DNA from 2 places in the Pseudoalteromonas sp. Angola-4 genome. Region 2 is predicted to be linked to the other one. Evidence: predicted binding sites of a transcription regulator. Region 2 holds the regulator's gene; the other holds the start of a gene.
The links. Region 2 encodes FliA, which starts transcription of late flagellar genes. Its sites were predicted from a motif close to CTAAAGNTNNNNNNNNNNNNGCCGATA; they were not measured.
Positions count from the first base shown of each region.

Region 1 (3,402 bases), on a different contig from region 2:
GTCATGGTATTTATTTTATCCTTCGCTAACACCGGTGCTAACTTATTAGTTGTTACCGCTGTTGAGTAATAATGTCAGTGCTAAATGGCAATACGTATATGTAACACTCAATGGTCACGTTTAATCAGGTAGTTTGCCAGCGCCGCTAGAACAGAGGTATCAGCATCTATTTTGTTTAATGCTTGATGCGCTTGCTCTATTAAATTTTGCGCCATTTGCTTGGCACCTTGCATACCTAATAGGGCCGGATAAGTTGCTTTATTAGCAGCTAAATCAGAGCCTTGTGGCTTACCTAAAGTAAATGTGTCACCTTCAACATCTAAAATGTCGTCGTGCACTTGAAATGCCAGCCCTATAGCATACCCAAAAACACGTAAGTTTTCTAAGGTTTGTTTGTCTGCTTTTTCGCTACATAATGCACCCAATGTAATGGCACAGTTGATTAAGGCACCCGTTTTTAATCTATGAATTCGTTCAAGCTGTTGTACTGTAATCACTTTATCTGTGGCTGCTATATCTAGCCCTTGCCCGCCTACCATGCCTTCAAGCCCCGATGCTTTAGCCAGTGCGCTGATCATTTTTACTTGTGTTGATGCGCTGCAGGTAAAATTGTGAGTCGAGATAAGCTCAAAGGCCAATGTTTGTAGTGCATCGCCCGCTAAAATTGCATGCGCATCGTCAAACTCTATATGGCAAGTTGGGCGTCCACGGCGAAGGTCGTCATCATCCATGGCTGGTAAATCATCGTGCACCAATGAGTAGCTATGAATACACTCAATAGCAGCAGCAAGAATATCTAAATCTTGCTTATTAGCTCCGAGCATTTCACCACTTGCGTAGACTAAAAAGGGGCGTAAACGCTTGCCACCGTTAAATAAGCCGTACTGCGTAGCTTCTTTTACTGTGTGTGCAGTATCAAGGGGTTGATCAAAGTACTGTTGCAGGGTCTTTACGACATCTTGTTGAGCACATTCTATTTTTTCTTGTATGCTCACGGTTATTCCATATCGTTGTTAAATGAAGTAAGCGCTGCTTTTTCGTCATTGCCCATTAAAATAGACACTTTTTGTTCTGCTTGTTGTAACTTACCCGTTGAGGCGTTAGCTAAGGCTATACCACGCTCAAATTGCTTTAACGACTGCTCAAGCGATAAATCACCTTGTTCCATTTCACCGACAATGGTTGATAGTTCTTCGAGTGCTTGTTCAAAACTTAGGTTTTCAGGTTTTTTAGTCGCCATGTTTAATTTCAGCCAGCATGATAAATTTAGGAGCCAATTTTAGGGGGAATGCTAAACTAGGTCAAAGGATGATCGTTGTTTTTTGAGTTATATCAGTTTAAATCGTATTTTTACCATGTATAAGATGCGTATTAGTGCTCACTGTGTACAATAAAATTAATCAGTCGCTAGGCGAGTAGGGTATCTTGATCTAAAATTAGGCCAAACACAGTGTTTTACACTTTTTTCAAAAATGGCTTAAGTATTTCAGTATCTTGCCGATAAGCAGTTAATAATAAAAGTTTGAATAACAAAGTATAATACTTTGGAGGAAATGTGGATTTAGCAACCATAATTGGGATCCTTGGCGCAATTGGTTTAATTGTCATGTCCATGTTTATGAGTAGTAGCGGTGAAATGGGGATGTTTGCCGATGCGCCTTCTAGTGTAATTGTATTTGGTGGCTCACTATTTATTGTGTTATCAAACTTTACCTTGTCGCAGTTTTTGGGCATAGGTAAAGTTGTTGGTAAAGCATTTATGTTTAAAATCGAATCGCCAGAAGAGCTGATTGAAAAAGCAGTTGAACTTGCTGATTCAGCCCGTAAAGGGGGGTTTTTAGCCCTCGAAGAAGCCGAAATACCAAACCCTTTTATGCGCAAAGGTGTAGATATGCTCGTTGATGGTCACGATGCTGATGTAGTTCGTGCCACGCTTCAAAAAGACATTTCTTTAACCACTACTCGTCACGAACTGGGCGCCGGTTTATTTAAGTCACTTGCCGATATAGCCCCTGCAATGGGTATGATAGGAACGTTAATAGGCTTAGTTGCTATGTTATCTAACATGGATGACCCTAAAGCCATTGGCCCCGCAATGGCGGTGGCATTATTAACTACTTTATATGGTGCATTTTTAGCAAATGTAGTGGCTATTCCTATTCAGGTAAAACTGGAGCTTCGTAAAGACGAAGAGGCCATGAATCAGCGTCTAATATTGGATGCTATTTTAGGTATTCAAGATGGCCAAAACCCGAAAGTAATTGAAGGTATATTGAAAAACTACCTTGCTGAGTCTAAGCGCAAAGTAGATACCGAGGAGTAACCATGTCTGATCAAGAGTGCAAATGCCCACCACCAGGTCTGCCTGCTTGGATGGGAACATTTGCCGACTTAATGTCGCTTTTAATGTGCTTTTTTGTACTTTTGCTCGCGTTTTCAGAAATGGATGTACTTAAATTTAAGCAAATAGCAGGCTCGATGAAGTTTGCATTTGGTGTGCAAAACAAAATAGAAGTAAAAGATATCCCTAAAGGGACCTCGGTTATTGCTATGGAATTTACCCCAGGTAAGCCTGAACCTACCCCGATAGAAACCATTCAGCAACAAACCGTTGAAATGACCCAGCAAATGTTAGAGTTTCAAGCGGGTGATGAAAGCTCTGCTGGTGGTAGACAAGAGCAGCGTGGCGATAAGCGTGGTGGCGAGTCACGTAGTACATCGCAGCAGCAATCTTCAGAGCAAGCAACTTCAGCCGCCGATCAAGAACAAACTAACGAGTTAGTGAAAAAAATAGCGCAACAGCTCGAAAAACAAATTATCGACGGTGCAATCGAGCTTGAATCTTTAGGGCAGCAAATCATTATTCGTATCCGTGAAAATGGCTCATTTCCCTCTGGCAGTGCTTTTTTACAACCTAAGTTTAAGCCCATAATTCAAGATATTGGTGAGTTATTAAAAGATGTACCTGGAGAAATTACGGTATCGGGTCACACCGATGATTTTCAGGTTTCTAATGAGTTATATATTAATAACTGGGACTTATCGTCAAAGCGTGCTGTAGCAGTAGCAAGCGAATTACAAACGGTACAAGGGTTTGATAAAAACCGCATGATGGTAGTAGGGCGGGCTGATACTCGTCCACTTGTTCCGAATAATTCAAACGAAGATAGGCGTAGAAATCGCCGAGTAGAAATATCAATCTTACAAGGTAAAGCTAAAGAGTCAGACCCTATTGATGTACGCTAGGCTAGTAGCGGGCGCTAATTTCTCTAATTAAGTTTCTTTTTAAGGTACTTAATCGCCTAAGTATCTTGGCAAGCTCATTATTTTAGCTTAAAGTACATTTCCTTAACATATGTAATGGATGTGCTGTGAAAGTTATAATTAAATATTGTGATATGC
Region 1 covers NZ_JAQREK010000011.1:141,085-144,486, forward strand. The annotation lists gene dxs (1-deoxy-D-xylulose-5-phosphate synthase) at 1-5, opposite strand, end outside; gene ispA ((2E,6E)-farnesyl diphosphate synthase) at 108-995, opposite strand; gene PSH48_RS13780 (exodeoxyribonuclease VII small subunit) at 998-1,240, opposite strand; gene pomA (flagellar motor protein PomA) at 1,556-2,323, shown strand; gene PSH48_RS13790 (flagellar motor protein MotB) at 2,326-3,246, shown strand.
Region 1: the regulator FliA is predicted to act here: its motif matches at 1,477-1,503, upstream of pomA (flagellar motor protein PomA).

Region 2 (3,402 bases):
AATCATTAAGTTTAGGTGAGATTATTAGTATAGCGATTCAAAATCGCCTTCCAATAGGGTATCTTACTAATGGTCAGCGTGTACCAGAAGATATTCGCGTTGCAAATGCTGAAAAACTAGTAAAAAAAGCTGAGCAATTGTATTTAAAAAGAGCAAAAGCACAACATTCAAGGCACCAAGCAGTGGCGCCAAGCACAGTAGGGATGTATGATTAACACAGTATTAGATCAAGCAAGCGGCCTGCGCAAAATGAGTCAAAACAACAACAACGGCGTAAAAGTTATCGCTGTCACTGGCGGTAAAGGTGGGGTGGGTAAAACCAACGTCTCTTTAAATACTGCTATTGCTTTAGGGCAGCAGGGTAATCGTGTATTAGTATTAGATGCCGATTTAGGCCTAGCTAATTGTGATGTAATGCTAGGACTACGTGTTGAAAAAAACTTATCTCATGTCCTTTCAGGTGAGTGCGAACTTGACGAGATTTTAGTTGAAGGCCCAGGCGGTATTAAAATCGTGCCTGCTACATCAGGCTCGCAAAGTATGGTGGAGCTAACCCCATCTGAGCATGCTGGGTTAATTCGTGCCTTTAGTGAGCTTAATACCGAATTTGATATTTTAATTGTAGATACCGCCGCTGGTATTTCTGACATGGTGCTGAGTTTTTCTCGTGCAGCGCAAGATGTCATGGTGGTGGTGTGTGATGAGCCGACCTCTATTACTGATGCCTACGCACTTATTAAAGTACTTAGCCGCGAGCATGGCGTTTATAAATTTAAAATTGTTGCAAACATGGTGCGCAGTATGCGCGAGGGCCAAGAGCTTTTTGCAAAGCTCTCTAAAGTAACAGACCGCTTTTTAGATGTGTCTATGGAGCTTGTTGCGACTATTCCATATGATGAAAATATGCGTAAATCTACGCGTAAACAAAAAGTAATTGTCGATCTTTTCCCTAATTCACCAGCAGCAGTCGCGTTTAAAACATTAGCGACAAAAGCAGTAAAATGGCCTATACCTAATCAACCTTCAGGACATTTAGAGTTTTTCATTGAGAAGCTAGTAAACGGCTGATTATGACAACATCGGTGAAAAGAGCTATGGGATATCAATCAACACAAAATTTAAATGTGATTGTTGAAAAACACGCGTCGCTTGTCAAAAAAGTGGCGTGCCATTTAATAGCTCGTCTTCCTCCTAGCGTTCAGCTTGATGACTTAATCCAATCGGGAATGATTGGCCTTATCGAGGCCTCAAAAAACTTTGACGCCAGTAAAGGGGCAAGCTTTGAAACGTTTGCTGGTATTCGTATCCGCGGCGCTATGCTTGATGAAATGCGCAGAGGGGATTGGGCACCACGTTCGGTGCACCGTAAAAGCCGATTAGTAGCCGAAACTATCACAGAATTAGAAAATAACTTAAATAGAGAACCAAAAGATACTGAAGTAGCTGAAAAACTTGATATTTCGCTAGAAGAATACCATCATATTTTAAATGATGTTAATTCCAGTAAAGTGCTTGGTATAGAAGACCTAGGGGTAGATGAAGATGTTATTAGCCCAGCAGGCCAAGATTTAGCGCTAGACAAACCATTTAATAATGTTAAAAATGAACGGTTTAATAATTCATTGTTAGAGGCAATAAAGTCTTTACCAGAGCGAGATGCAATGGTGCTTTCTTTGTATTACAACGATGAAATGAATTTAAAAGAAATTGGGCATATACTCGATGTAAGTGAATCGCGTGTAAGTCAGATACATGGTCAGGCGATGATTAAGCTCAAAGCAAAAATCAATGACTGGATAAACTAGTAGTAAGTAAATTATAGGTTAAGACCTCACCGGAGGATGTTTTGGATAAAAACATGAAAATTCTTGTTGTTGATGATTTCTCTACAATGAGACGTATTATAAAAAATCTGTTGCGTGACCTAGGGTTCACGAATGTTCAAGAAGCTGACGATGGTTCTACAGCATTACCTATGTTGCAAAATCAGGTTTTTGACTTTGTTGTAACCGATTGGAACATGCCAGGCATGCAGGGTATTGACTTGCTAAGAGCCATTAGAGCTGACGAAAAATTAAAACATATTCCGGTTTTAATGGTGACGGCAGAAGCTAAAAAAGAACAAATAATAGCGGCAGCGCAAGCAGGTGTTAATGGCTATATTGTTAAGCCATTTACTGCTGGTACTTTGAAAACTAAATTAGAAAAAGTGTTTGAACGCTTAGGTTAATGAGAGGAGAGGCTTATGTCAGCACCAGCTGCGCCTCAAATTACTTTAGAACAAGCTCGTCAGCTCGTCGTTTTTTTAGAAAACGGTGAGCAAGATAAAGCAGATCAATTAATTTTAGATACTGCCTCTCAAGAGCAATCGCAGCTTTTTGCTGAAGTAGGTAAGTTAACACGCCAATTACACGAAGCCCTTAAAAGCTTTGAACTTGATACGCGTTTAACCGATTTAACCACTGATGCAATACCGGATGCGAAAAAGCGCTTAAACTATGTCATGGAAATGACAGAAAATGCAGCTAATAAGACAATGGATGCGGTCGAAGCAAGCCTCCCTATTGCGCAGCAGCTAGCAGATGAAATTGCACATATTAAGCCTACTTGGGATAGGCTTATGAACCGCGAAATAGAGCTGGGCGAGTTTAAAACCTTATGCCACAGCATCGACAAGTTTATGAACAGCTCTCATCATAAAACCGATGAGTTGCAAACTTTAATGACTAATGTACTAATGGCGCAGGATTTTCAAGATTTAACCGGCCAGGTTATCCGCCGTGTAATTGAATTAGTCAGAGAAGTAGAAGAAAGTTTAATCCACCTTTTAACAGCATTTGCTGCACAAGATGACAGCATTGCTGAAAGTAAAGAACAACAAGAAACAGAAGAACTGGTTGCCGCACAAACATTAGCAGGTCCTGAAGGCCCTATTATTGATAAAGAGTCGCGAAATGATGTTGTATCTGACCAAGACGAGGTCGATGACCTATTATCAAGTTTGGGCTTCTAAGAGGAGAGTAACTGCATGAGCTTTGAAGTCGATGAAGATATTTTACAAGACTTTCTTGTAGAGGCTGGAGAAATCCTAGAGCTTTTATCTGAACAGTTAGTTGAGCTAGAAAATAACCCAGAAGATACTGAGTTACTAAATGCTATTTTTAGGGGCTTTCATACCGTAAAAGGAGGGGCAGGCTTTTTAGCTATGACTGAGCTTGTTGATGCCTGTCATGGTGCTGAAAACGTATTTGATCTCTTACGCCAAGGGGTTAGAACTGTTAATTCAGAATTAATGGATGTGATTTTACAAGCACTAGATACCATTAATGAAATGTTTGCCACTATTCAAAACCGCGAACAGCCAGACCCAGCAGACCCTCAATTATTAGAAACCCTTCACAA
Region 2 covers NZ_JAQREK010000013.1:71,027-74,428, reverse strand. The annotation lists gene flhF (flagellar biosynthesis protein FlhF) at 1-215, shown strand, start outside; gene PSH48_RS14745 (MinD/ParA family ATP-binding protein) at 208-1,068, shown strand; gene PSH48_RS14740 (RNA polymerase sigma factor FliA) at 1,095-1,805, shown strand; gene cheY (chemotaxis response regulator CheY) at 1,847-2,230, shown strand; gene PSH48_RS14730 (protein phosphatase CheZ) at 2,246-3,013, shown strand; gene PSH48_RS14725 (chemotaxis protein CheA) at 3,029-3,402, shown strand, end outside.